DNA from 2 places in the Aeribacillus composti genome. Region 1 is predicted to be linked to the other one. Evidence: predicted binding sites of a transcription regulator. Region 1 holds the regulator's gene; the other holds the start of a gene.
The links. The regulator LexA, encoded in region 1, represses DNA repair genes until DNA is damaged. The targets are predictions, from matches to a motif close to CGAACATATGTTCG.
Positions count from the first base shown of each region.

Region 1 (15,284 bases):
TTCCATTGGGCCGTTATCAATGCAACGTCCAACTCTTGTCATACTATGGCTTTTAAGCATATCATAAGTCTTTCTTCAGCTTATAGACGTCCCCTTTCATCTTATAGAAATGTTGAAATGATGTTTATGTTTTCAATGAGAATTTGACTTTCTGGACAGCCGCAGTTTTGAATTTATACACGTCTTTTCTACATATTATGTCTTGCGGAAATCCTTCGTTTATGGTTTTTCTTTAACGACGAATTTTTAAGTTATATCTATTTTTCATTTAGAACAATGTTTTTATTAATAATAAAAAGTTGATGACAAATGATTGAAATGAAAGTGGAATCTATCATAAAATATAGTAAGGTGAAAATGGAAGCTTTTTTTTCAGCAAATGACAGATATTGATAATATAAAATTTTTAAGTCTGGAGGCTGTCATGAACGGGCGTTTATATGAAATGTTAATTTATCCTTCCAAATCAGGCGATATTAAAATCAGTATTTACCGTGATGCAGTTGAATACCAAGTTTTCGCGGAAATTAATGACTGCTTTTCTGTCGGCCGTCATAAAAAGAAATTAGAAGCTGTGAGACGTGCTGTAAAAGAATTGATAGATGCATATGAGTCGATTAATCCTTAACGGTTTTCATCAACTTCGCCGAAGTGCACGAATTAATGGAAATGTTAAGGCGATGGGGGTGATTTCATGCTTGAAGGCTGGTTTTTATGGTTTATTCTCATATGGGTTGTGTTTCTTATAACTATGTTATCGATTGGCGGCTTCTTCATGTTTCGCAAATTTTTGAAACGGCTGCCGAAAGAAGACGGAAAATCTGAACTTGATTGGGAAGAGTATTATATTCAACAGACTCGGCATTTATGGTCAGAGGAACAAAAGGCGTTGTTAGAAGAATTGGTTGCACCGGTTCCAGAGCTTTTCCGCGATGTTGCCAGACAAAAAATCGCAGCAAAAATCGGTCAACTGGCATTAGAAGAAAAAGCTCCATCTATTACGCAAGATTTAGTCATTCGAGGCTATATTATCGCAACTCCAAAACGGGACCATAAATTTTTAATTAAAAGACTAAAAGAAAAAAATATCGACTATTCCAAATATGAAGCACTCTTTTAAACAAAAACATAAGCCTTTCGGGGATTTGTCCCGAAAGGCTTATTTATATAGAATAAACGGTAACCTGCTTTAAACAGCCGGCAGCTATATGTATTTTTTACGTTCCGTTCAGTTGATTTTTCAGTTTTTTATACGAAATGAACATCGCAATTCTCCAAGGCACAATCATTCCAAAAGCCAGCAGCCAGAACATACCGCTTAATTCGCCAACATCGATAGACGCGCTTAAATAAGATTTTAGCAGAATTCGTACAACTAACAGACCAATCAAAATGTAAACAAAAGCTTTTGACCTTTTTAAATAGATTTCTTCTCCCCGAACTTCAAAAGTAGAGGTTTTTATTAAAAAAATCGAAAAAATCAGCCCGACTGTCAACGCCTCTAAAATTTCCATCGGCGTTATGCGGAATTGCGGAAATAAATACATAAGGGCTCCAGTGCTCATAAAGATCGGAGGCAAAATAATTTTTTTCGCTGTCGCCGGCTTTTTAGCAGCCTTTGTTCTGATCATAATTACGACAATGCCCATTAATACAGCCGTAATAGAAGACCAAATGACCATGCAGAACCATCCTTTTATTTTCAGCTTCTTTCTTTAATAATATTATAGAAAAAAAAGCAAAATGAAAAGGCTAATTCATAACTCTTTTGATGGCTTCCATCACACGATCTTCATCAAAAGGCTTTGTAATAAAATCGAGTGCTCCTGCTTCTATCGCTTCGATAACCATTTTTTGCTGTCCCATTGCCGAACATATAATGATTTTCGCATCAGGAAATTCCTGTTTAATTTTTGTAATAGCCTCAATGCCGTTCATTTTCGGCATTGTGATATCTGTGATTAATACATCTGGTTGTAATTGTTTGTATAATTGTACCGCTTCGATGCCGTTTTCCCCTTCTGCAACAACCTCAATACTATGCTTTTTCAAAATGTCCTTTAATGTTTCCCTTAAAAATTTCGCATCGTCAACGATCAATGCTTTCAAATTAATTCCACCTCAATTATCCTCGCAAACTAAATCCTTTGATATTATACTACTTTCTGTCACAAAAAAGTACCGAGAGGTTTAAAATATTGTCAAAAATCTCGTTTTTCTCTTAAATGACTAAAAATTAAAACCCGGTTGGTAAAAATATAAGAATTTTGTTCATCCAATTAATAATTTTAGTCATCCAATCAAAAAACAGCAGAATTCCCATGAAAATCATGAATATGCCTCCAATTTTCATGATTTTCACATTATGTTTTTTGATCCAATTCATCCGCCCGATGAAGAATGATAAAATAAAGAACGGTACTGCAAAGCCTAGCACATATGCTGTCATATACAGAACTCCAGAACTAGGATTGGTTGCCGCTAAACCGATTACTACCATAAGAATTGGGCCCGTACAGGGAGTCCATCCAGCTGCAAACGCCATACCAATCAGAACAGATCCAAGAAATCCGGCTGGACGATTTTTGAATTCAATCCTTCTTTCCTTCATTAAAACATCAGGTTGAAAAACACCGAGAATAACGAGTCCAAAAAAGATAATGAGGATCGCTCCTATTTGTCTTATCAGATCTTGATAGTTCAAGAAAAAGTTTCCAATCAAGGATGTGCCGAATCCCATTGCGATAAAAATGGCAGAAAAACCAACTAAAAAAAAGAAAGTATGTAATAAGCTTCTTTTTTGCAGCATAGCGTTTTCAGTTTTCAACTCATTAACCGATACCCCAGTTATATACGATAAAAAAGCAGGATATAAAGGCAAGCTGCACGGAGAAATAAACGATAAAAAACCTGCTCCAAATGCTAAAAACACATTAATTTCCGACATTTTGCTGCTCCTTCCAAAAGATTTACCTCCATCCATTCTAACAGATCATTGAATAAATGTTTAAAAGAACGTTTGACATTTTCCGCACATTATTACAATGAACCTTCTCCCGCCATGAATGACTATTTTTACAACTTCTTACAACGAAAAAAGAATTAATCTTACCTTGAGAAAGGAAAGACTAATTCTTACTTCACAATTCCGTTATAAAACAACGCATATATTAAATAGTATAGATAAAAATTACATGATGTCAAAAAATATGATTGGTCATCATGAACTAATTTAATGAAACATCATTCAATAATGCCTGAGACGAAATTATTTTAATTGATTTTGCATCGCTTTCATCATTTGATTGATTTTCTTCTGGGACGGTTTCATTCCCATTTGCATCATCATCATTTTCAACATTTGTTCGTTAATAGGTGGATTTTTCTTCAAATAATTCATCATATACTTTCGAGCGATAAAAAAGCCTAGCGCTACGCCGGCAAGTAATGCCAGAACAGCGATTAATATCGCCAGCCAAAGTTCCATCTTATTTCCTCCTTCATGTTGTCTATCATACAGTGTACTAAACCATATGACATTATACAATATTTCATTAGCAAATTTCCTCAACTTTAGACAAATTTTCTTTCTTTAATTGGACTCAGCCACCCGTATCGTTCATTTGTAAAATCCATGGCAAAAAAATAAGGATCAAATTTTCCCAATATATCAAAAAACAATAACTCACCGTCAAAGCTGCCGGTACAAATCATTTCAATATACCGTTCCTTTAAAACCATAGTAGCTTGTCCTTTTTGATTTTCCATTTGGATGGCGTGAATCGATGATACCTTTTGATAATGGTTTCGGTGAGACAAGAATGACTGAAGCAGCAAATCTATTTCTGAAATGGGAATGGCTCTTGAAATATAATTGACTTGCCTTTCCAATTGTTCAAAAATAGGATGCGTTTTCCTTGTCCAAAAAAATTCTTGATATAACTGAAAAATTTTCGATTCCCTATGATAAAAATGCTCAGCAAATTCCTTTTTTATCAAATACAAATAAAAGTGCCTCATGCGCTCACCTCATTGTTACATTCCTTTTTTGCTATTATAAAGCAAGGAATGTAAAAGGTTTGTCTTATGGTGGCGGATAGAGGCACTAATTTTGGCGATTATTTCCGAACTAATTCTTTTACTTTTTCGACAACATTTTCAACAGTAAAACCGTACTCGCTTATAATTTTTTCCCCAGGTGCAGATGCTCCAAACTTGTCGATAGCTAAGATTTCACCTTCAGATCCGACATAGCGCTCCCAGCCAAGCGAAGATGCCATTTCGATCGCAAGACGCTTCGTTACGCTGCTAGGAAGAACTGATTCTTTATAATCTTTTGATTGCTTTTCAAAACGGTCCCATGACGGCATGCTGACGACTTGCACATCAATTCCATCAGATGCAAGAATTTGTTGAGCTTTAATAGCTAATGCTACTTCTGAACCTGATGCAAGTAGAAGAGCATCCGGTTGATCCGATTTCGCCGGTGAAATGACATAAGCGCCTTTTGCAACACCTTCTTCAGCATTTTCTTTCGTACCTTTAATAGTTTCTAAATTTTGGCGCGTTAATACTAATGCAGTCGGTGTTGATTTAGATTCCAGCGCAGCCTTCCACGCAGCTCTTGTTTCATTTCCATCAGCTGGACGAATGACAGAAAGATTCGGCATTGCTCTCAAAGAAGCTAATTGTTCAATCGGCTCATGTGTTGGTCCGTCTTCTCCAACCGCTATGCTGTCATGAGTGAACACGTAAGTTACAGGGAGATTCATTAATGCTGCTAAACGAATCGCTGGCCGCAAATAGTCAGAGAAAACAAAGAACGTTCCGCCAAAAACACGTAAACCTCCATGCAGAGCCATACCGTTCAATGCTGCTCCCATGGCAAACTCTCTGACACCAAACCAAATGTTTCGTCCGCTGTAATCTTCCGCAGAAAAGTCTCCTGAACCTTTTATTGTCGTTTTGTTTGATCCAGCTAAGTCTGCAGATCCCCCAAAGAAATAAGGAACTTTTTCAGCTATTGCATTTAATACTTCTCCAGAAGAAGAACGGGTTGCAACGCTTTTTCCTTCTTCATAAAAAGGTAAAGATTGATCCCAATTTTCTGGCAATTCACCATTGATTGCTGCCTTTAACTCTTTTGCAAGTTCAGGATATTCTTTCTCATACTTTTCAAACAAATTATTCCATTCAATTTCTTTCTGCTTTCCACGTTCTTTTACATTTTTCTCAAAATGCTCATAAACTTCTGCTGGAACATAGAAATCTTCTTCAAATGTCCATGCATAGGCTTCTTTTGTCAATTTTGCCTCTTCTGGACCTAACGGCGAACCATGAACGGAAGAAGTGCCTGCTTTATTCGGCGAACCATATCCGATTGTTGTTTTTACTTCAATTAATGTCGGTCGTTGTTCATCCAATTTGGCTTCTTCAATGGCTTTCGAAATCTCTTCAATGTTGTTGCCGTCCTCAACGCGCAGCACTTGCCAGCCCATAGATTTAAAGCGCTCTTCTACATTTTCTGAGAATGATTTATTTAAATCCCCATCTAGGGAAATATCATTCGAATCATAAAGAACAATTAATCGTCCAAGCTTCAAGTGACCAGCTAAGGAAGCTGCTTCAGAGGAAATCCCTTCCATTAAGTCACCGTCACCGCATATGACGTATGTGTAATGATCAACAATATTGTATCCTTCTTTATTGTATGTAGCTGCTAAATGACGTTCTGCCATCGCCATTCCAACGGCCATTGCTATTCCTTGGCCTAATGGTCCAGTTGTTGCGTCAACGCCAGGTGTATGTCCGTATTCAGGATGTCCAGGTGTTTTGCTTCCCCATTGACGAAACGACTTAATATCATCCATGGAAAGATCATAACCCGATAAATGAAGCAAGCTGTAAAGCAGCATCGACCCATGTCCGGCAGATAAAACAAAGCGATCTCGATTAAACCAATTAGGGTTTTCAGGGTTAATGTTCATAAATTTCGTCCACAGCGCATAAGCCATTGGTGCGGCGCCCATTGGCATTCCAGGATGTCCGGAATTCGCCTTTTCAATCGCGTCAATGGATAATGTTCGAATCGTCATGATGGATAAATCTTGAATGGAATGAGTCACCATTATCATCCTCTCATCTGTATTTTCAGTTTATAATCTTATCTTTATTGTTGCAATAAGGCAACACCCATCCGTTAATGCAGCCTTTTATTTTTAAATTTTTTCAATTTTTCCGGTGTAACATCATTACCTTTCGGATCAATCACTGTAACATTTTTTAAGGTGTTTTGAAAATCCCGACGAAACGACTCTAAATATTCCTGCCTTAATTGCTGCTGCTCAAGCTTTTCCTCTTGCGTCAATCCTTCTGACTTAGACTTTTTAGATAGTTCATTAATACGGTTAAGTTTTTCTTTTGAAATCATAAGCTGAACCCCTTGTATATTTTTGCCGCGCTCTTTTATCATACTAAATGCGACCACTAATGACAACAATTATTGCTATGATTCTCCTTTTTCTGACAAAAATTGTTGATATCTGCGATGGACAGTAGCTTTTGAAACGTCATAGCCGAATCCTCTTAATGTTGCCGCTATTTCTGAAAATGTCAGGCCGTTTTTCCGCAATCGGTCAATCTCCTCGATCGGAACTTCTTTTCGCTCTCTTTTATAGGAAGAATTTCTATTCTTTAAATTTTTTTCAGGCCTGTACCCATTTTGTATAGCTCTCAACATTCCCCGCTTTATTTTCAAATTATGAATTTTTCGTTGATATTCTTCGACAATTCCTATGATTTCAAGCACCATCGTGTCTGATTCAGACAGTTCCATCTCCCCGCGATGGGCAGCGGTGAAAATTTTCACACCTTGTTTCAAAATGGAATGGACAATGGCGATTTTGGCATTCCCTCTGCCAATTCTTGTTTCATCCTGTATTAATACCGCTTCAATTTCTTTCTCCTCAATCAATTCCAGCAGTTGAAAAACCCCTTCACGATCAACATCATACCCGCTCGCTTTTTCTTCTATCACTTCAACAACTTCCATACCGTTTTCAGCTGCGAGCTTTAACAGCTCGTCCTTCTGTCTTTTCAAAGATGTTTCCTGCTCATCTTTTTCAGTGCTGACTCTTGCATAAACGACTGCTCTCATGTTAAATGCTCCTTGCGGTTATTCTTTGTTTGCCAAATATTCAGCATTGTAGTATTTATTTTTTTCAATCGGAATGACGATTGTTTCCCCCGGTTTTACAACAAGGCTTTGGAGATTGTTTCGCTCCTGAACCCATTTAACAAACTCTGAATGAGACATATTGTCATATTCTTTATATTCATCAGCGATTTTCCACAAACTGTCCCCTTCCTTCACTTGAACCTCCAAATAATGATCGAGCTCTTCCCTTTCTCCAGTATACGAAATCGCCAAAACTGCCGCCATGATGACAAGGAAAAAAGAAACGATGTAAGACCATGATAATTTATCCATTTAGAACCGCCCCCTGAAACAGAATATTTGTTCGGTTTTTTGTTTTTAAGTATAAAAGGGAACACATGTTTCTGTCAAGCAAATATTCGAACTTACGTTTGCTTTTTTGGAAAAATCATGCTATAATCGACACAAATTGATATGACTGAGGTGCTTGACATGTCAACAAAATTATCTAAGAGACAACAAGATATTTTGAACTTCATTAAGGAGGAAGTAAAAAAGAAAGGATACCCTCCCTCTGTAAGAGAAATCGGCGAAGCGGTCGGTCTTGCCTCCAGTTCAACTGTTCACGGGCATTTAGCAAAGCTTGAGAGCAAAGGACTGATTAGAAGAGACCCCACAAAGCCGAGAGCCATTGAAATTTTGGACGATGATGGCAGCCACCTTCTAACAAACAATGTGATCAACGTGCCGGTCATAGGAAAAGTGACGGCTGGTATTCCGATCACTGCCGTTGAAAACATCGAAGAATATTTTCCGCTTCCGAATCATATTGCATCAGGTGATGATCAACTTTTCATGCTTGAAGTAGTCGGAGAAAGCATGATCGAAGCAGGCATTCTGGACGGAGATTTAGTTATTGTCAGACAGCAGCAAACAGCCAATAACGGCGACATCGTTGTCGCGCTCACAGACGACAATGAAGCGACCGTAAAAAGGTTTTTCAAAGAAAAAGACTTTATACGGCTTCAGCCGGAAAACCCAACAATGGAACCGATTATTTTAAAAAATGTGACAATACTCGGAAAAGTGATCGGGCTATACCGTTCCATACACTGAATATTCGATGTCTCAAAACAGGTGAGGCATCCTTTTTCTTTTTATAAAATTTTCAAAATTCCCTCTCTTAGCGATGTTAAATTTTTAAAAATGTTTTCTAATCAATATGTATGCAGACAAGCTAGATTCAATGAAACAAATTTCAGGCGCCTTCTCCGCGCCTGCATGCAAAGCTATTATGCAACAATTCTCAACAGTCATTGTTTTTTGATTTATTTTGTTGTAGAATTTTTTATTGTAGATTTCGCTTCCTTAGCCAGTGCCGGGATGATTTACTGAATTGTTTGAATTCTTCTAACTGCTTAAATTTTAGGTATAGGAGAGGTGCTATGAATCAATTACTTATGAAACAAAGTGAACTGGAAAATGCAAAGCAATATGTCAATGAAGTATTTCAATCCGTGCAAGAAAAAAATCCGAATGAGCCTGAGTTTCTTCAAGCTGTAAAAGAAATATTTGACTCGCTTGTGCCTGTATTTGCTCAACATCCTACATATATAAAGCACGGAATACTTGAAAGAATTGTTGAGCCGGAAAGATTGATCATTTTTCGCGTTCCATGGGTGGATGACGAAGGAAAAGTGCGTGTAAACCGCGGATTTAGAGTGCAATATAATAGTGCAATTGGGCCATATAAAGGAGGCTTGCGCTTTCACCCGACCGTCAACGCCAGCATTATTAAATTTTTAGGATTTGAACAAATCTTCAAAAATTCATTGACTGGGCAGCCGATCGGCGGAGGAAAAGGCGGATCTGATTTTGATCCGAAAGGTAAATCAGATGGGGAAATTATGAGATTTACACAAAGCTTTATGACAGAGCTTTACAAACATATTGGACCAGATATTGACGTTCCTGCCGGTGATATTGGAGTTGGCGCAAGAGAGATCGGATACTTGTTTGGCCAATATAAAAGAATACGCGGCGGATTTGAAGCTGGGGTGTTAACCGGAAAAGGCATTGGTTACGGCGGAAGCCTAGCGAGAACCGAAGCGACAGGGTATGGAACTGTTTATTTTGTTGAAGAAATGCTTAAAGACCATGGATTAAGCTTCAAAGGAAGCACAGTTGTTGTCTCTGGTTCTGGGAACGTTGCCATATATGCGATTGAAAAAGCAACACAATTAGGTGCAAAAGTTGTCGCATGCAGCGACTCTGATGGCTACATTTTTGATAAAAATGGAATTAATCTTGAAACGGTTAGAAGGTTAAAAGAAGTTGAAAGAAAAAGAATTAAAGAATATGTAAATGAACATCCTCATGCAGAATATTATGAAGGCTGTTCCGGAATTTGGTCCATTCCGTGCGATATTGCCCTCCCATGCGCTACTCAAAATGAAATCGATAAAAAAGCAGCTGAACTCCTTGTTTCCAACGGACTCAAAGCTGTTGGAGAAGGCGCCAACATGCCGTCTACATTAGAAGCGATCGACGTGTTTTTATCAAACAATATTCTTTTTGGACCTGCAAAAGCTGCTAACGCAGGCGGAGTTGCTGTTTCAGCATTAGAAATGGCTCAAAACAGCGCAAGATTATCTTGGAGCTTTGAAGATGTCGACGCAAAATTACGTGATATCATGAAGAACATTTACCGAAATTGCGTCAACGCTGCAAATGAATACGGCTGCTCCGGAAATCTTGTCGTCGGCGCTAACATTGCAGGATTTAAAAAAGTCGCTGATGCAATGGTAGAACAAGGAGTCATTTAAAAGATAGAAAAATGGTCATTTCCATCATTTATTCTTTATAGTGAGTAAACATATATGATAATCGCTAAAGCTTTACCTAACCTGCTTTGGCGATTCATCATGCTCACTATAATACCCCATCTTAACTTGAGTGAATAGAAATTGACATCACACCGATCCAAATTCACTCTTCTTTATTTCCACGATTGGATCAAATTTTTCCCTATCAGTGTATCCCATTCAATGAGAGAATTGAAGTTTTATGTCAGATTATCTTACATATTTTTTTACGCTGATGCCTGGATTGATTATCTCTCTTGTTTTTTAAATAAAAAAGACAGATTGCACTGATGTTTGTTTTTCTGCTTCATCTCTTCTTTACTCTCAATATTTTGTATCATCAAGTATAAAATTTATAGAAACAAAGTAACTGCTATTAAAATTGATTTTTCCAATTAAAGCATTTTATTATTGATATGGTTGCTCCTTTTATCCAGCGCCAATAACCTTCAGCACAAATACTTGTTCATCTAAAAAACACCGAATACGGCTGCCCATCCTCCAATGAAACGGCGGTATTTTCACTGACTGACTTTGGATAAGACGATTCGTTGACGATGTACTACCGACTTTACATGCATCACGTAAAAATGCTAAACTGAACGCAGACAAAATCGACATGCGCCCTAACCGAAAATACAGATCTTTTGCAACGCAAACATATTTCTGGAAGTCATTCGGGGGGGGGGGAACAAAATGATTTATCATTTAGCAGGAAAACTTGCAATATTGATCATTAAAATTTTTAGTTTGCTAGAAGTCAAAGGCAAGCAGCATATTCCGGCAGACCATCGTTTTATTGTTACATGCTCTCATCGCAGCTGGGTAGATGTAGTCTTGCTCGCCGCAGCACTTTTTCCAATTCATGTCCATTATATGGCCAAAAAAGAATTGTTTCAGAACACGCTCATAGGTTGGTTTTTGAAAAAGATGCATGCTTTTCCAGTTAATCGTGAAAATCCTGGACCGAGCGCACTAAAAATTCCTTTGAAACTGTTAAAAGAAAATAAAGTTGTTGGAATTTTCCCGAGCGGCACAAGAACAGACGAGGAAGTTCCTTTAAAAAGAGGCGCGGTTACAATTGCGATGAAAGCCGGCGTTCCCATATTGCCTGCAACCTATCATGGTCCAAAAAGTTTAAAAGATTTTTTTGCCGGGAAAAAAGCTGTCGTTGCATTTGGCGAACCAATCTATTTAGAGAAAAATGCAAATCAAATTGATGATGCGCTTCAACAGCTTGAACATAAGCTGAAAGCTCTTGAAAAAAGCATAAACGACTAAACATTGACGTTTCTGATCAGCTTGTCATTTTTAGACAAACTGATCAGAAAGCTAAAGGCGAAGTAAAGTTCTGATATTTTCATTTATCGATCTAGTTCGATCCACTTATTTGTCTTCAAAGGCGGTTTGTACGCACGAAGTTTATCTATTAATATAGAGGGATTGTCTGCAAAAATCATAAACTGTTTATGCGTTTCAGGCATGAAGCCTCCCTCTACCGCATTCTCAATCATCTGTTTTACCGGCGTGTAATAGTCATCGATATTTAACAACGCCACAGGCTTTTCATGAATCCCAAGCTGCCCCCAGCTAACCGCTTCAAATATTTCCTCAAAAGTACCATAGCCTCCGGGAAGAGCAATGAACGCATCTGAAAGCTCTCCCATTTTTGCTTTCCGCTCATGCATATCATTGACTTCATAAAGCTGAGTGAGATGCTTGTGGACAACCTCTCCTTGAAATAAATTCGTCGGCATAACGCCCAATACGGTGCCTCCTAACTCTAATACGGTGTTTGCAATCACTCCCATCAGACCAATGCTGGAGCCTCCATATACGAGCTCAAGCCTGTTTTTTACCAATTCTTCTCCCAGTTTGATAGCTGCTTCTTTATACTTAGGATTTGTTCCCGGATTCGATCCTGCAAAAACACAAACACGTCTCATATTACCACTCCTGCTTCTTCTCTAAACGTTCTGACGAATGAGAAAGTCCTATTAAAAGCTGTGAATGGGATATTTCCATCACAGCTTTTTTACAAAATTATTGAAAAATCTGACTGATTTTCTCTATTTCTTCCTTTGTTAACTGGACATCTAACGTTTTTAAATTGTCAAGTACCTGTTCCGGCTTCTTCGCACCAGGGATGATCGCATCGATGGAATCGACCGTTAAATACCATGCTAGCACAACGTGAGCAATTTCAGCATTTTTCGCTTCTGCGATTGGACGCAATTGCTCGACTTTTTCGAGATTACGCGCAAATGCTTCCCCTTGAAACAAAGGATTTTGTGCACGTGAATCATTGAACTTCTCATCTTTCGAATATTTTCCGCTTAATAGACCTGAGGCAAGTGGAAAATATGGTATAAACGATATTCCATTTTCCGCCGTGTAAGGAAGCAAATCTTTTTCTGCTTGTCGTTTAAATAAGTTATATTCGGACTGAATTACATCGACATACCCATCTTTGTTCGCTTCTTTTAATTGTTCGAGCGAGAAATTCGATACACCGATCGCACGAATTTTCCCTTCATCCTTAAGCTTCTTCAATTCACCGACAGCTTCATCCTTCGGTGTCGTTTCGTCCGGAAAATGAATGTAATATAAATCTATGTAATCCGTTTTTAAGCGTTTCAGGCTGCCCTCGACCGACTCGCGAAGGAAATCGGGAGAGTTATCAAGAACAACTTTTCCGTCTACAAATTTGTGAGCACCTTTAGTAGCAATGACTACTTCATCACGACGCCCAAACTCCTTGACGACTTCACCGATAATTTCTTCCGAACGCTCAGGACCGTAATAAAATGCCGTATCCAAAAAATTTATTCCATGATCCAAAGCTGTACGAACGATTTCTTTCCCAGTTTCATCGTCAAGGTTTGGAAAAATGTTGTGCCCGCCAACAGCATTTGTTCCAAGCCCGATTGGGTTCACATATATATCGGTCTTGCCTAATCTAGTCTTTTTTGTCACAATATTTCAACTCCTTTCATTAACATTATAACAAATTCTATCAGAAAAATCAGTTTTTTAACTAATAAGCTATTAAATATTATTATGGCTTTATAAATGAAATTATGAAAGGATTCTTTTATTCATTTTCAAGCAGCAGTTGCTCGACTGTTTATTGTTTGTTCCATTATGTTCAAATTCTTGAAGTTGTCTAAAGCACCATAAAAATATCTTAAGAGATTGCTGCCTGCTGCAATAACAAAATAAAGAGGCTCCCAAAAGTAGGGTTAACTGACTTTTGGGAGCATTATTTTAGAGACTTATCGGACATACAATTTTTTTCAATCTTTTTATATCCTTCAGAAGTCTTATGAAGGACTTTTCTTTTGCTCTCTTTCTTCATTAGGTTCTTCAAAAGTTTTATGACGGACATTCAGCACATACAATCGCTTCTTGTTGGACTTCATTGCCTCTATAAAGAACATTTATAAATTTTATTTCATTATTTTTGTCCTTCACAGTTGTATTTCTCAAAATCTTTCATTTTAGCAACTCGTCGGACAGCCCCACTGTTTGCTTGAAAGCAATTCCGTCCTTTACTTTCAATCTTTTTATTTAGAAGGATATTCTTTTTTTCGGCAATTATATCAATTAATTAAAACAGATAAAGCATTACTGAAAAATTGCAAATTAATGCCTCTGTCAAAACATTTATTTTGCGAATACTTATCTTGATTTCATAAAATCCACCGAACGCTCACGATTTTCTATTGTAAATCTTGTGGAATTCGGCAGCTCTGTTAATATATTTGATGCACAAGGTTCAAAGTTGATAAACATTTTTTCAAATATAAGAACTCCCGCACTTTGACGAAACTTTTTGCATTACGGATCATTTTTGATCCGCTTTGCGTGGAATTAAGCAGCTCTTTTGATATATGATGTACGAGCCTTGAGAATGACAAACATTTACAAATGAAAGAGCACGCCCAATTTCCTTCCGCATTTTGTTATAAACATTTTGGAATGACGGCTAATTGATTGCTGGCAACATTTTGATCCAATTTACTTGCTTTTATTGGTATCTTTCACAGCTTATTTTTGATAAAGCTGCCGGTACCAATTGGATGCTGCCTGAACTTCTGATAAAGTCAGCTCATGTCCTCCATTTTCCCAATGCAAGTGCACATTCGCGTTGTTATTTTCTAAAAATGTTTTAAGCTCTATTGATTCTTCAGGAAAGCAAATTTGATCACGCTTTCCAGCTGCAATAAAAACGTTTTTTCCTGAAAGATCCGGCAGATCCATCCCTCTTCTCGGCACCATCGGGTGATGCAAGATGGCTCCATTTAGCGCATCCCGAAAATGGAATAAAAGGCTGGCTGCTATATTTGCTCCGTTGGAATAACCGATTGCGATTACAGAATTTCGATCAAATCGATATGTTTGTGCTGCTTCATCTAAAAACGAGTTTAATTCCTTTGTACGGAAAACAAGATCTTCTTCATCAAAAACTCCTTCGGCAAGTCTTTTAAAAAAACGCGGCATTCCATTTTCAATTACATTTCCGCGCACAGCTAAAATCGATGCTTCTGGATCAATAATTTCTGCAATGGGAAGAAGATCAAACTCATTTCCGCCGGTTCCATGCAGCAATAGGAGAGTCGGTTTTGCCGGATTGCTTCCTTTTTGAAAAATATGTTTCATCGTTTTTTCTCCTTCTCAGCGTTTATTAAGCATTACTTTTCTTATTCGTCAAGGTTACGGACTTCCACTGGCATCAACTTATTTTCCAACCGTTCCCGATACTTTTCGTAACGCTCCGGAAGCTTTAATTCTTTTCCAAGTGCATCTAAAGATTCATCAATTGCAAAACCCGGAGGATCTGTTGCAATTTCGAACAAAATTTCACCATGCTCTCTGAAATAAATAGAATGAAAATACTTTCGATCCTGAACTGGCGTTACCCTGTATCCATTTGATTCTAAAGATGTTTTCCATTCTAATTGATCGTTGTCGTCATTTGCCCGAAGCGCGATATGATGGACTGTTCCAACCCCCATGATGCCGCGTCCGGAAGAAGTAATTTTTACATCAACGACATTGCCGATTTCACTTGGAGACTGAAAACGAATAAAATCTCCTTCCCTTCCAATTCGTTGAAGTCCAAAAATATTCTCCAACAACTCTGACGTTTTTTCAGGAAATGATGAATATAATACGGCGCCGCCAAATCCTTTAATGGCAACATCAGAGGTGACATGGCCAAATTCCCATTGATTTAATTCTCCTTCTTTTCGTTCCACTAG
Region 1 covers NZ_CP134501.1:1,975,948-1,991,231, forward strand. Annotated here, with positions in the region: gene RI196_RS09560 (hypothetical protein) at 425-628, shown strand; gene RI196_RS09565 (DUF2621 domain-containing protein) at 695-1,120, shown strand; gene RI196_RS09570 (CcdC family protein) at 1,218-1,682, opposite strand; gene RI196_RS09575 (response regulator) at 1,753-2,109, opposite strand; gene RI196_RS09580 (cytochrome c biogenesis CcdA family protein) at 2,237-2,947, opposite strand; gene RI196_RS09585 (YneF family protein) at 3,269-3,487, opposite strand; gene sirA (sporulation inhibitor of replication protein SirA) at 3,574-4,005, opposite strand; gene tkt (transketolase) at 4,119-6,128, opposite strand; gene RI196_RS09600 (DUF896 domain-containing protein) at 6,200-6,430, opposite strand; gene RI196_RS09605 (YneB family resolvase-like protein) at 6,506-7,156, opposite strand; gene yneA (cell division suppressor protein YneA) at 7,175-7,489, opposite strand; gene lexA (transcriptional repressor LexA) at 7,649-8,272, shown strand; gene gdhA (NADP-specific glutamate dehydrogenase) at 8,602-9,981, shown strand; gene RI196_RS09625 (lysophospholipid acyltransferase family protein) at 10,717-11,301, shown strand; gene RI196_RS09630 (LOG family protein) at 11,385-11,966, opposite strand; gene RI196_RS09635 (aldo/keto reductase) at 12,064-12,996, opposite strand; gene RI196_RS09640 (alpha/beta hydrolase) at 14,071-14,682, opposite strand; gene RI196_RS09645 (ring-cleaving dioxygenase) at 14,724-15,284, opposite strand, start outside.

Region 2 (15,284 bases), 510 kb from region 1:
CTTCCTGATCGTTTTATATGTTTCTTTTGAACTTCTTCCCTATAAACTTAGTTTAAAAGAGAAGAGATTCAGTGGGAAAGGTAGCGAGAAAACGTTTTACTATTCATCTGTTAAGCAACAGAAGCGCATGCTTTGGATGGGCTTGTATGATGAAATGTTTCCCTGCCTTAAATTCTAAAAGCGTTGTAGAATTAATTTTTTATCAGTTCCAACGGCTTGTCAAGTATACTTATGAATTATTCGAATAAAATGACAAATTGATTTATCATGTGTAAAATAAGTTATATTAAAAAATTAAAGGCGGTTTGCAAAAATGTTCAGCAAAGATGCAATTTATAAAATAACGATCCCTATACCTTATCCGATTAAAGATGTGAACGTGTATGTTGTAAAAGGGGACGCATTGACATTAGTGGATGCAGGGATGAAAACGGAGGAAGCGTGGAGAGTTTTTGAACATAAGCTGAAGGAAATAGGGCTTGTGCCTGAGGATATTGAGCAGGTCATTCTTACCCACCATCATCCTGACCATATCGGTTTGCTCGATTTTTTTGATGGCGATCTTCGTGTTTTGGGCCATCGTTTGCTTGCTCCTTGGCTTTCTCATGATGTGCGTTTTTTTGATCGGCAAAAGGAATTTTTTTTAGAATTATTGAAGCAGTTTGCCGTCCCGGAGTCGTTTGCGTCACACTTAGATCATCTTGATCTTTCCTTATATCCACGCAATCATCCGCTGACCTCCTCCATTCAAGAAGGAGATGAAATAGACGGGATGCCTGGGTTTACAGTCATTGAGACTCCTGGACATGCCCAAAGCCATATCGTTTTGTACAATGAGGAAGACTGCCGAATGATCGGCGGCGATCATTTGCTGAAAACCATTTCCTCCAATCCTGTTCTTGAAATGCCGTATGAAGGAAAAGAGCGTCCAAAACCTCAGCTGCAATATAATGAATCTTTGAAAAAGCTTTTGCATATTCCGATTTCTGTTGTCTTTCCGGGTCATAAAGATGAATTTTTCGATCCTCACCTGTTGATTCGGAACCGTTTAGACAAACAGCATGAACGCGCGCTCACCGTATTAAAGCATTTAGAAAAACAGGAAATGACGGTGTTTGCTCTTTGCAAGCTTCTTTTTCCGTCTGCTTATCAACAAGAGCTTTTATTTGCTATATCAGAAACTGTTGCTCAGCTTGATTATTTAGAACAATATGGAAAAATTAACAAAAGAATAGAAAATGGCGTTTTACTTTTTTCCGCGCAACGAAGAGGTGACAAATAAATGAATTCGCGGCTTAAAGATCGATTGGTAGTTATTACGGGGGCATCGAGCGGGATCGGGGAAAAAATCGCAAGGATCGTTGCAGAAAGCGGTGGACATTTAGTTTTGCTGGCTAGGAGGAAGGATCGTCTCAAGAAACTTTCGGATGAGCTTCAAGCCTCTCACTCTATTTCTTGTACATATTACGAACTGGATGTCAGTGACCTTGACGCAGTTTCCGAAGTATTTACGGACATCACAGAGAATTTTGACCGAGTGGATGTTTTAGTCAATAATGCTGGTTTTGGTATTTTTCGAAATGCAGAGGAAGCAACATTCGAAGAGATGCAGCAAATGTTTAAAGTAAATGTGTTCGGATTAATTGCTGCGACAAAGCTGGTTCTTCCGAAGATGCTGGCCCAACGGGAAGGGCATATTATTAATGTCGCCTCTCAGGCTGGCAAAATAGCTACTCCGAAATCAAGCATCTATTCTGCTACAAAACATGCTGTTTTAGGCTTTACGAACAGCTTGCGGATGGAAGTGGCGGACCGCGGGATTTTTGTAACATCTGTCAATCCGGGTCCAATTGAAACGGATTTTTTCAATCTTGCCGATACGTCAGGGGATTATGTGAAAAACGTCCAACGCTGGATGCTTAATCCGGAAGCTGTTGCACAAAAAATCGTGAGCGTGATGCTGACAAATAAACGGGAAATTAATATGCCTGTTTGGATGGAGCTTGGCGGGCTTGTTTATCGTCTCATGCCCTCCCTATTTGAAAAAGTTGCCGGAAATTTGTTTCGGCAAAAATGACCGGGAGCATTATGCAGGAAATGAACAGAAAGCTGAAGGCGGACTTTTCGCTAAAATCTCCGCTCTCACTTCTGAAAAGGCGCGTCAAGCGTCTTTTTATTTTGATAAAAAATTCAGCTCTTTCACCGATTTGTCTCCAACTTAAATCTTCTAAAAAACGCGGCTGTATTTTGAATAAGCTTTCCAAGCTTAATATCTGTTTTTCGATGCCGTACTTCGTTGTTATGCTCCTTTTGTACCGCGAAAAATGGCGCAAATTCCCATTGAAACCGAACGTATATTCCCATACAATGAAAATAAAATAAAACCGAACATACATTCTCATGAGGGGATGATGGAATGAATTATGAATCGTTTCCAAACCGGCATATATTATGCATCGATATGAAAAGCTTTTATGCGAGCTGTGCGGCGGTCATACTTGGGCTTGATCCTTTAACAGCCCACATTGCTATCGTTGGGGACAAAGAGCGGACAGGAAGCATTGTATTGGCCGCTTCACCAAAACTGAAGGAAGATTTCGGAATTCAAACCGGATCCCGCTTATTTCAAATTCCAAACGACCCCCGCATCCGCCTCATCACTCCGAAAATGGCGACGTATTTACGGATTTCTGCTGAAATTACTCGGCTGCTGAACCGCTATGTTCCGAAAGAAAACATCCATGTTTACAGCGTAGATGAATGTTTTATTACTGCGGATGGAACAGAAAGACTTTGGGGGGATGCGCATAGTCTGGCCGAAAAAATTGTGGAAGATTTACGAAATGAATTTTCTCTCCCATGTGCGGTCGGGATCGGTCCAAACATATTGATGGCGAAGCTTTGTCTAGATTTGGAGGCGAAAAAGAAAGGTATAGCGGAATGGACGTATGATGATGTCAAAACGAAGCTGTGGAGCATCAAGCCGTTGCGTAAGATGTGGGGGATTGGGGCAAGACTTGAAAAAACGTTAAATCGAATGGGAATTTTTACAGTCGGTCAGCTCGCAAATTATCCGTTAGAGCTCCTTGAAAAGAAGTTCGGCGTCATGGGGAATCAGCTTTATTACCACGCATGGGGAATAGATCTTTCCGACATAGGCTCTCCGATTATGCTGGGGCAAATCAGTTTTGGAAAAAATCAAATATTGCTTCGCGACTATCCGGACCCCGAAGAGGTGAAATGCGTCATCTTAGAAATGTGCGAGGAAGTGGCAAAAAGAGCGAGGGAACACCGGATGGCGGGGAGAACAATCAGCCTTGGAATCGGCTACAGCCAAAAGGAAGGCGGAGGAGGATTTTACCGTTCAAAAACGATGGATGTCTCAACAAATATTACGATGGATCTTTATCGAGCCTGCCTTTTGCTGTTTGATCGTTTTTATGAGGGGAAGACAGTCAGAAAAATTTCCATCTCTCTTTCCAACGTGGAAAAAGACAGCGGCATGCAGCTTGATTTGTTTAGGCCGAACCGCATAAAAGAGCATCGTTTAGGATATGTAATGGATGCGATTCGGAACAAGCACGGCTCCAATGCACTGCTGCGCGCTGTTTCGTATACGAAGGCAGGAACGAGTCTTCACCGCAACAAGCTGATCGGCGGGCATTATGCGTAACGAATATGAAGAAAAGAAAGCAAAGGATGGGATAAACAATGATTCAGGATCGTGGAAGCATAAAATGGACAGCTATGATGCTGCCCGAGCATGTGAAATTACTAAGGAAATACAATGAAAGTTTAGATAAAGTCGAAAAACCGGTTTTAGATGAACAAAAATATGAAGAATTTAATGAAGTTATCTGTGAGGCTATGGAAGAGAACATTACTCTACAATTCACCTATTATCAAAAAGGTGAAATAAAGAAGCTTGTCGGCAATATTCATTATATCGATCAGCTAAAAAGAGAATTACGAATTGTTGATTACTTGACTAAAAAACATGTTTTAAAATTAGGAGATATTATTGAAATTGAGCAATACTAAGAAAACAGCATTAGAAATACAAATTTAATAGGGGTAGCGTAAGGTCAGGAAAATGCAGATTTACAACGCTTAGAAAATGACGATAATTAACAGCCCAATTTCTAAAAATTTGAGAAATTGGGCTTTTTGCGTGCGCCCGGCATGGGTGTAATCTATAGGGTGAAAGTCCCGAGCTGCGAAGGCAGAAGTAGCAGTTAGCTTAACGCAAGGGTGTCCGTGGTGACGCGGAATCTGAAGGAAGCGAGCGGCAAACTTCCGGTCTGAGGAACACGAACTTCATATGAGGCTAGGTATCACTGGGTGAGTTTGCACAACAAAACAAAGCCCTTTCTGCCGAAGGTGATACAAAGTAAATGAAGCAGATGGATGGAAGGAAAGATTACACTCTTACCCGGGGAGGTCTGGCTGGCACGCCAAGTAACCTTGGTAACCTATCTAGTGATAGATAGCTGAACAGTCAGAAGTCAGCAGAAGTCATAGTACTCTTTCAAGCTCGAGATGGAAGAGGAAGGACTGAACAATTAAGGAGAACGAATCGCTAGGCGTTCATCTTCTGTGTGGAAGCAGACAATCCGATAGGACTTACTTGAAGGAGGAAGTGGTGAATCCCACGGGGGACTTCAAGAGGGTGGAGCAGAAGATGGCACAAATAGAAGAATTCGTTCACGTGGAGAGGATATCAATGTTGATGGAAATGATTTTGTCACGGGAAAATCTCCTGGCGGCACTGAAACGAGTCGAACAGAATAAAGGAGGTCACGGAGTAGATGGCATGTCCGTAAAAGACCTACGAAGACACCTCTACGAAAATTGGGACTCCATTCGACAGTCGTTGAGAGAAGGAACCTACAAGCCCTTACCCGTCCGTCGAGTCGAAATCCCGAAACCGAACGGTGGAGTAAGGCTTCTAGGGATCCCTACCGTGACGGATCGTTTCATCCAACAAGCGATTGCCCAAGTGTTGACGAAAATCTTTGATCCGACCTTCTCGAACCATAGCTATGGTTTCCGCCCAGGTAGAAGGGGACATGATGCGGTTAGGGAAGCAAAGGGTTATATCAAAGAAGGATATCGTTGGGTAGTCGATATAGACCTAGAGAAATTCTTTGACAAGGTGAATCACGACAAACTGATGGGGATCTTGGCGAAAACGATCAAAGATCGAATTCTACTGAAGGTAATCCGCCGGTATCTTCAATCAGGCGTGATGATCAATGGAGTGGTAATGGAAACGGACATGGGAACGCCTCAAGGCGGCCCGCTTAGTCCACTTTTATCAAACATCATGCTTCATGAATTGGATAAGGAGCTTGAGAAACGTGGACATAAGTTTGTTCGGTATGCGGATGACTGTAACATCTATGTGAAAACAAAGAAAGCAGGAATTCGTGTCATGAACTCCATTACGAACTTTATAGAGAAGGAGTTAAAGCTCAAGGTAAATAAAGAGAAATCGGCGGTAGACCGTCCTTGGAAACGGAAGTTTCTCGGTTTCAGCTTCACACTCAATAAGACTCCAAAGGTACGGATTGCGAACGAAAGTGTGAAACGTTTGAAGAACAAGATCCGTGAAATTACATCAAGGTCGAAACCGTATCCAATGGAGAAAAGGATTGAGAAACTGAACAAGTATTTAATGGGATGGTGCGGATATTTTGCCTTGGCAGAAACACCAAGTAAGTTCAAAGAATTTGATGAATGGATTAGACGAAGGCTTCGGATGTGTTTGTGGAAAGAATGGAAAACCCCGAAAACAAGAATTCGGAAACTCAGAGGATTAGGGGTTCCAAGCCATAAAGCATTCGAATGGGGCAATACACGCAAGAAATATTGGCGGATTGCCTGCAGTCCCATTCTACACAAAACCCTCGACAACTCCTATTGGAAGCGTCGAGGGTTAAGAAGTCTATTCGAAAGATATCAAGCACTACGTCATACTTAATTGAACCGCCGTATACCGAACGGTACGTACGGTGGTGTGAGAGGTCGGGGGTTAGTCACCCCCTCCTACTCGATTACTCTACCATCGGCGCCCTATAATGGAATAACTAAAACATGATCTCAATCTTAAAATCAATTAATTTTTCTTTCACTAAAAAAGCACCCGTTAGTGAATAAGTGACATTCACGGTTAACTAAAAACAATTAAGTTTCACTCTGCCACTATAGGGTCATTTTCTGGAATAAGTAAGAGAATTATTTTCTTAGCTCCTGTAATAATTTACACTTATTAAAAAAGCTTTGACATTAGCTGTGTCAGGGCGTCCACAACAAGAGTGTTGGGGCATGAAAAAGCGTTTTTGTAGCTATCAACTTCTTAAAGCCTCTCAGAAGCCCTCACAGGCTTTCTAAGGGCTATCCTATTCTATTTCCGCCAAAAAGTTGAACAGTCTGCTTTATCCTGAATATTAAATTCAATCATTTTCTCAAGCAATTCGTAATTTACCGGCTCATTCCACGGAATTCGAAACAAGCCTTTGGTAGCGCTGTAGCCAGCTTGGGCGATTTCATCGGCAAAATGCATCATTGTCTTTTCTTCAGGTGAAACGCTCAAATGATGCTTCGCTGTGGAAAAGCCGATGATAAATGTGCCGTGATCGGTAAACATTGGCGTATTCCACTTGATTTGCGGTTTCAAATTTGGGAATTTATTGGCAACCCACGCCAAAATTTCCTCTGTTCGGTCGCGGTGGTCGGGGTTATCGATACCTGCTAAATATTTTGCAAAAACTTCCATGTCTTCCTCCTTCGATATTATGCTATTTCCGCCAAAAATTCGAATTCTCAGCCTTATCCTTGATATTAAATTCAATTATTTTCTCAAGCAATTCGTAATTAACTGGTTCAGACCATTGAATTCGGAACAAGCGTGAAGAAGCGCTGTAGCCAGCTTGAACGATTTCATCAGCAAAATGCACCATTGTTTTTTCTTCGGGTAAAATGCTCAAATGATTCTTTGCTGCGGCAAACATAATGATGTATGTGCCGTGATCGGTAAATGTGGGTTTGTTCCACTTGATTTGCGGTTTCAAATTTGGAAATTTATTAGCAACCCACGCCAAAATTTCCTCTGTTCGGTCGCGGTGGTCGGGGTTATCAATACCTGCTAAATATTTTGCAAAAACTTCCATGTTATTTCCTCCTAAAATAAAAATCGTTCAGAGAAGTTCCTCAAACCCATTCGTCGTTAAAACTCCTCACAGAACCGCTCAGAACACGACACCTATTTCCACTATATATTTTACAACCTGAATAGTCAAAATGGCTTAAAATGCAAATTAGTTTTGAAATTTTCCATCCGAATGTAGAGTTAAAAAAAGGTTCGACCATTTAAAGCAAAACTTGATTATTTATAATAAAGATTGATAAAACCATGATATTGTGAAACAATTTACTTAAACTGAAGGAAAGGATACAGCACCAAATTAAATGAATATTAGTTTAATTTATGCTGTATCTTTTCGCTAGTCAACTACACGAGCCGTAGCAATTCAATGACCGAATTGCTACGGTAATCAGTTTATGATTTAAGGATGGCTGATAACTTGAAAACAAATGCTAGGTATCAAACTTGGATTCGAATGAATAAACTACTAATTTTTTTGCTTTTTTCACTTTTATTCATTTTGTTGACATTCTTACCTATTAATTTATATCTGCGAGTTTTGTCAGGTATTATAGCGTTACCATTAATTTATATTACATTTATCCTTTCTTATTCTTATTACCAATTCGCAGCATTTGGGGGAAATTATCAGTCAAAAATACATGACTTAATTGTTGCCAAGGTGAATTGGGATGGGCAAGGAAAAATGCTGGATATAGGAACAGGCAGCGGTTCACTGATTATAAAACTTGCAAAGGCTTTTCCTGAGTCTCTATTAACTGGAATTGATTATTGGGGCGACGATTGGGAATATTCGAAAGATCAATGCCAACGAAACGCTGAAATTGAAGGGGTTTCTGATCGAATAAATTTTCTGAAAGCAAGTGCCACAAAACTGCCTTTTAAAAATGATGAATTCGATATAATTGTAAGTTGTCTAACATTTCATGAAGTTAAAGATGAAAGAAATAAAACAGAAGTAATGAAAGAGGCATTAAGAGTGTTAAAACCTGGTGGTGGATTTGTCTTTTTAGATTTGTTTATGGATGAAAAAATATTTGGGGATGAAAAAGAGCTCTTAAATTCCTTAAAGAAACATGGTGTATCTGAATTGAAAAGCTACAAACTCGCTAAAGTAATGAAACTGCCAAAGCTTTTATTGAACAAAAAAGTATTAGGGAATGCAATGATATTGATTGGAAGAAAATAGACGTGTCATAATTTGCTTGTGAAAATAACGCTGATTTCTCACAAATAAAAACAACAGCTTTATTCAACTAACCCGGCTAATAGTTTGTCAATATTTCTCTATAAATGTTTAAAAAACGTTAATCGGTTATGTTCATTCTGCTTCAATAAGCGGAGAGAGCTAAAATATGATAGAATGGAGGCAAAATTAAAAAAGGATGATTTTAGCCTATGAACATTTCGTTTACAAACGCAGCGAAAGCAAAACTTAAAGAGATATTGGAAATGAACGAAAACCGCTATATAAAGCTGAAATATGATACAGATGGCTGCGGCTGTGTCATGAGCGGTGTTACTGTTCTTTGGCTTGTGAAAGATCTTGATGAGGATGATATGAAAATTGATACAAATTTTGTCCCGGTGTACGTGGAGCGATCAAAGCTTGTTTTTTTAGATGATGAATTGCAAATCGATTATCACGGGCAAAAACAAATATTCATGCTCAAAAGTCCAATGCAAATTTACAATCCAAGAATGAGCTGCATTGTGAAATGAGGGAACAAAATTGAAGGAACGTCTAGCTTCTTTAAAGAACATTGCTTTAAATAAAACATGGGTGTCCTTTCTCCATGACAATCATCCGTACACCCTTCTGCATTGGTCTGTAGGAGGAATGGGATATGAAAAAAAGGATGTGTGGCTGATTCAAGATGAAATGACGTTTGAAGCGGAAGAGTTTGCCACGATCGATGAAGCAATTGCATGGATGGAAAAAAACATGCAGAATATTCACGATGTATTAGGATAAAAAAGAGCATGCATTGGTCAAAGGAAGGGAAAAAACATGAAAGATGCATGGAATCTCAAAGATCAGATCGGCGAAGAAAAAGCGAAAAAGCTTATAGATATGAAGAAGCAAATTGAAGAAGAAAAGGAGAAATTAAAAAAACTGGAATTGGAGCGTAAAAGAAAAGAGGAACAAAAGCGGGAAAAACAGAAAAGCTTTGCTGAATTGCTCGCAGAAAGCGACTTGAAATGGGAAGATTTTAAATAAAAAGCTGGAAAGGAGGCTGTCCAAAAAGTCAGGATTCACTGACTTTTTGGAGCCCCTTCATTTTAGGGACTTATCGGATAGACCATTTTTCCTGTCTTGTTTATATCCTCCAGAAGTCTTATGAAGGACTTTTCTTATGCTTTTTTTCTTCATTAGGTTCTTCAAAAGTTGTATGACGGACATTCAGCATATACAACTGCTTCTTGTTGGACTTCATTGCCTCTATGAAGGACATTTACAAATTTTATTTGATTATTTTTGTCCTTCACAGTAGTATTTTTCCCCGATCCTTCATTTTAGGAACTCATCGGACAGCCCCTTAATTCCCAACATTTATTATGCCGCCATGAATTTGTTTAGAAACACTTTCTTTTATAAATGAAAAAGAATTCCCACAAGAGAATAGATAATGACAGTTGAAAATAAGATTGTCATATGAAACAGAGAATAAAGAAACATTGATTTTGCCCATTTCTCTGAATCCATCTTTTTATAGCCGAAAATGCTTAACATAAGCCACAGAACGCTTAAAAGAAGGGCTACTAGCATAAGACCGAGGCTTAAAGGCCCAAAAAGAAAGCTTGCTGCAATTAAAATAATTAAATAAATATTCGTTTGTATATATGCTCTTTTAACACCTTTGACAACTGGGAGCATAGGGACCTTCGCAGCCTTATACTCATCGTGCTTGCGAATAGCTATAGCATAAAAATGAGGCATTTGCCAAATAATTGAAATCACAAACAGACCAAGAATGGCTGGATGTGTCACGTCCGGATGAACAGCAGCCCATCCGATGAGAGGGGGCATTGCTCCAGAAATACTGCCAATTTCCGTATTATAAATTGTTCTTCTCTTGCTCCACATCGTATATGGGACAACATAAAAAAACAAACCTAGAAACCCTAGGAATGCTGCTAGAGGAGTTGTTAATGCAAGGGCTGCAATTCCTAAAATAGACATACAGATTCCAAGCCATAATACTGTTTTAGGCTTTATTGCTCCTGTCACAGTCGGTCTGTTTTTCGTCCTTTCCATGATAGAATCTATATCTCGGTCATATAAGTTGTTAAAAGCTCCAGCTGCACCCATTACGAAAATCGATCCAATCAAAGCAAATAACATTTCCGGCAATTTCTCAAACAGGCTGATCTGATACGTATACAATGCCAATGTCAATCCAGCCAACATCGGAACGAGATTTGATTGAATAATTCCAATTTTACAAGTTTCAGCCAAAATTTGGGGCAAAGTTGGTTTCTGTGTTGTAAGGCTTTCTTCTTTTCGCATTCTTCCCCTCTTCCTTTTTCACTCATGATCTATAAATCTAGGAGGACATTGTTGATAGTTGCGTCCAGCATAATGTAAAATTATAATTTGTATACTGATTAGAATTTATATACTATTTGGTATGTTAATGCTATATGGTATGATTGTCAAGAGAGAGGGAGGATAGCAAATTGGTCAGACGAAGATTAACCCAAGAGGAGCGAAAAAAAGAAACGCGGCAATTACTTTTAGAGTCAGCTGTTGAAATCTTTGCTCGATTCGGCTTTCACGGCGCTTCTGTTGATAAAATTGCAGAACATGCCGGATTTAGCAAAGGGGCGGTATATGCCCATTTTCGTTCCAAAGAAGAGCTCTTTTTAGCTATTTTGGAGCAACAAATGCAATTGCATGTGGACAACATTCTTCAAGTCATAGACGGACAGCATTCGCTTTCACATTTTATCGAAACGATGGATGAATATTTCCTGTCAGTTAGGCAGAAAAATCGAACGTGGAGCATGCTTAACATGGAATTTTTTCTTTATGCGATGCGTGAAGAATCGATACGCCGAAAATGGTCTGACATGATAACGGAAGCGGTACAACAAATTTCCAAGGCGATTGAAAAATTGAAGTCGAAAGAGAATAACGATTCTGCTCTATCTGCGGATGAAATAGCATGGACTATTCTTTCGTTAGAAAACGGTTTAGCGATATTTTATTATATTAGCGAAGACTGTGTGCCCCTTCATTTATATGGAAAAGCACTGCAAAATTTGCTTAGATCCCCTCATTAGAAAATATTCAAGCTTAAACGGATTTCAAAATATATTAGTCCAAAAATTTTTCAAGATAGGAATGGACGGCGCTGTTCAATGAACCGATACATATAGTTGTAAATCCGGTTTATGTGCTATGAACAATCGTTTAGCCATTGAGATTGCAACACGATCGTGCGAATCCCATCCGTTTCGGTAGGAACATCAACTGGATAGATAAATTGAATTTTCAACAGTCATGTGAATCCGAAAATAAATAAGCGGGGATCGTCCCCGCCTGTTTTAATCGCGATGGATTGTATAAAGAGACTGTTTTGTTGCGTTTATAAGCGCTTCGTATTCTTCTTCCAGCAGATCTTTTGCTTTCGCTGCTTGGACATTTTCAAGCAGCTGCTCTTGCTTGCTCGCTCCGGCAATGCAGGAGGCTACAACACGCTGATGAAGAACATATTTTATGGCTGTTTCCGTCCGAGTGCGATCCGGGCATGCTGAATCGATGCTGTGCAAAGCTTCTTTTAATTCATCGAACGTGTAGTCTAAATACCCATTGTTCTTGACGCGCTCAGAGGCTTTTTCGAGCGGGCGCTCTGTCAAGAGGCCTTGAGCCAACGGCCCTCTGGCAATAACAGAAACGTTATGCTCCTGAATCAAAGAAAACCATTCTTCTGGGCGCCGGTCAAGAAGGCTGTATTGCATCATGATTGAAACGATATTGGAGCGTTTCAACCATTCTTTAATAACGTTCGGCCGAATCGAAGAAATGCCGTAGTAGCGGATGACGCCTTCCTGCTTTAACTCTTCGAACGCTTCAATCGTTTCATCGATCGGGTCGTCGATTGTTCCTCCGTGAAGCTGATATAAGTCGATATAATCTGTACCCAGCCGTCTGAGGCTTTCTTTCACTTCTTCCTTTATGTATTTCTTGGATGGATCCCACCACCATCCGTCTTTGCCAACTTCAAACCGATTTCCTACTTTTGTTGCTAAAATGATATCGTTTCGACGCGATTTAAGAGCCCTTCCGACAAATTCTTCATTCAGGCCTTGATCATAAAGATCTGCTGTATCAAAAAAATTAATCCCCAATTCAAGAGCTTGGTCAATCAGCGAACGCGCATGCTTTTCGTCGCGGCCAAGCGACATGCATCCAAGACCGATTTCGCTCACATACAGCTCGGATGTTCCTAATCTGCGCTTTTTCAAAAAGATCACCTCTCTTTTTCTCTTCTAATTTGAAAGTAGTATAAACTTTTTGAAAAAGCAAATGTTTCATATTCATGATGAAGCCATTCATAGACTGTTTTATATCGTTTTGCGGCTTCCTTTAAGCTGTAAGCAATTTCCTTCGGCTTTCCGATCATCACGACCCGGTTATAATTCCGATACATGAGCAATCGCTCCGCCTCCTTTTTAATTATGGTAGAATGTATGAAGAATGATTGGATAATAGAACAGGAGTTGAATATATGAACCGTTTAAACGAGGAAACGATTGCGAAGGAAAAAATTTTTTCAGGGAAGATTATTGATGTATATGTGGAAGATGTCCGTCTCCCAAACGGAGAAAATGCGAAACGTGAAGTCGTGAAGCATCCGGGTGCAGTTGCCGTGATTCCTATTACAAATGAAGGGAAAATTGTCATGGTGAGACAATATCGCAAAGCTTTAGAACGCCAGCTTGTGGAAATTCCTGCCGGAAAGCTTGAAAAAGGGGAGTCACCTGAAATCACAGCAAGAAGAGAGTTGGAAGAAGAAACGGGCTATGGATGTGAATCATTAAAACATGTCATTTCGTTTTATACTTCACCGGGCTTTGCTGATGAACTCGTTCATCTTTATTTAGCTGAAGGATTGATAAAGCTGGAAAATAAAGCAAGTTTGGATGAAGACGAGTTTGTCGAGGTGCTGGAAGTAACCCTTGAGGAAGCGAGAAAATTGATAGAAGATAAAGAAATTTACGATGCAAAAACTGCTTATGCATTTCAATATTTAACATTAAAACAATTGAGTGAGGAGATATGAACGCTTTTTTCGCAGATTTGCACATTCATATTGGCAGAACAAATACAGGAAAACCGGTAAAGATTACGGGGGCCAAGTCGCTGACGCTTGAAAATATTTTTATAGAAGCAGCTGAGAGCAAAGGTATGGATATAATTGGCATCATTGATTGCCATGTCCCCGAAGTAATCAAGGAAATTGAAGATGGCATCAGAAGGGGAAAGTATGAGGAATTAATGGAAGGGGGAGTCCGCTATCAAAATTCGACACTTATTTTAGGTACGGAGCTTGAAATATTTGATGAACATTGCAATGGGCCGATCCATGTTCTATGCTTTATGCCGACTTTAGAAAAGATGAAGGAATTTTCCCATTGGCTCAGCTCCCATTTAAAAAATATTCATTTAAGCTCTCAACGGGTATATGTTGAAGGGAAAAGACTTCAGCATAAAGTGAAGAGCTTGGACGGATTGTTCATTCCGGCGCATATTTTTACTCCTTTTAAAAGCTTGTACGGAAAAGGGGTTCAGCGAAGCTTGACAGAAGTTTTTGATCAAACACTCATCGATGCGGTCGAGCTTGGTTTGAGCAGCGATACTAACATGGCAAGCCGTATTCGTGAACTAGCTTCCTATCCATTTTTAACGAACTCAGACGCCCATTCATTGCCAAAAATCGGGCGGGAATATCAGAAGTTGTTGTTAAAAGCGCCGACGTTTCAGGAATTGGTGATGGCGATCAAAAAAGAAAACGACAGAAAAATTGAGGCGAATTACGGATTAAACCCGAAACTTGGAAAGTATTACGAAACGTTTTGTGAAGCGTGCCAAAAAACAGTAGGCTTGACAGATGAGGGATGCTGTCAAATATGCGGAGGAGTAAAAATTACAAAAGGTGTAAAACAGCGGGTTGAAGAACTGGGGGATAAAACAAATCATGTGGAGAAAAGGCCCCCTTATATTCATCAAGTCCCGCTAGCTTTTCTGCCTGGCATTGGCCCTAAAACATTAAAAAAATTAAAGCATTATTTTGGAACGGAAATGAATATTTTACACAAAGTTCCGTACGCCGATCTTGTCGAAGTGGTTCCGGAAAAAATCGCCGCTTCCATCATCTCGGCAAGAGAAGGCACCCTTTATGTGCAATCAGGGGGAGGAGGAAAATACGGAAAAGTGGAAGGTGCGTAAATTTTCGCGCCTTTTCTTTTTTTCTAGTAAAAATACGAATATGTACCATCCGTTCTCTCATACAATCTAGTAAAGAAAGACAGGAGAGGATAGGATATGCAGAATATTCAGCGTTTTTTACTAAAACAATTGAAAGATCAATCAACCGTCTATTTATTTGTGCTTATATTGTTCATAATGGGAGTAATTTTTGGCGCAATCATCGTAAACAGCATGAGCATTACGCAAAAAGAAGATCTGTATTATTATTTAAACCTGTTTTTTGGACAAGTATCGGACGGAAAACTTGCCAGCTCGTTTGAAATGTTCAAGCAAAGTTTTTTCCACAATACAAAATATGTAGGGCTTATGTGGCTTCTAGGCATTTCGATCATTGGTCTGCCGATTATTTTTATCATGTTATTTTTAAAAGGAATGGTCGTTGGATTTACAGTCGGATTTTTAGTAAATCAAATGAAATGGGGCGGATTTTTGCTGTCATTCGTTTCCGTTTTGCCGCAAAATTTGCTGCTGATACCTGTGTTTCTTATTATGAGCGCATCGGCAATTTCTTTTTCCTTCAAGCTCATTAGACAGCTTTTTGTAAAAAAGTTCCACGATCAGCCGTTTAGAATGTTTGCAGGCTATGCAGTCACATTTTCTTGCTTGATCGCCGTTATA
Region 2 covers NZ_CP134501.1:2,488,353-2,503,636, reverse strand. Annotated here, with positions in the region: gene RI196_RS12190 (MBL fold metallo-hydrolase) at 314-1,282, shown strand; gene RI196_RS12185 (SDR family NAD(P)-dependent oxidoreductase) at 1,283-2,077, shown strand; gene RI196_RS12180 (Y-family DNA polymerase) at 2,417-3,673, shown strand; gene RI196_RS12175 (YolD-like family protein) at 3,712-4,041, shown strand; gene ltrA (group II intron reverse transcriptase/maturase) at 4,724-5,983, shown strand; gene RI196_RS12165 (iron chaperone) at 6,407-6,778, opposite strand; gene RI196_RS12160 (iron chaperone) at 6,801-7,172, opposite strand; gene RI196_RS12155 (class I SAM-dependent methyltransferase) at 7,575-8,357, shown strand; gene RI196_RS12150 (iron-sulfur cluster biosynthesis family protein) at 8,567-8,890, shown strand; gene RI196_RS12145 (DUF2552 family protein) at 8,901-9,143, shown strand; gene RI196_RS12140 (DUF3886 domain-containing protein) at 9,180-9,389, shown strand; gene cyoE (heme o synthase) at 9,762-10,679, opposite strand; gene RI196_RS12130 (TetR/AcrR family transcriptional regulator) at 10,850-11,455, shown strand; gene RI196_RS12125 (aldo/keto reductase) at 11,720-12,640, opposite strand; gene mciZ (Z-ring formation inhibitor MciZ) at 12,646-12,825, opposite strand; gene RI196_RS12115 (NUDIX hydrolase) at 12,904-13,458, shown strand; gene RI196_RS12110 (TIGR00375 family protein) at 13,455-14,624, shown strand; gene spoIIM (stage II sporulation protein M) at 14,721-15,284, shown strand, end outside.
Region 2: a site for LexA is predicted at 2,348-2,361, ahead of RI196_RS12180 (Y-family DNA polymerase). Genes of this name have one in related genera too.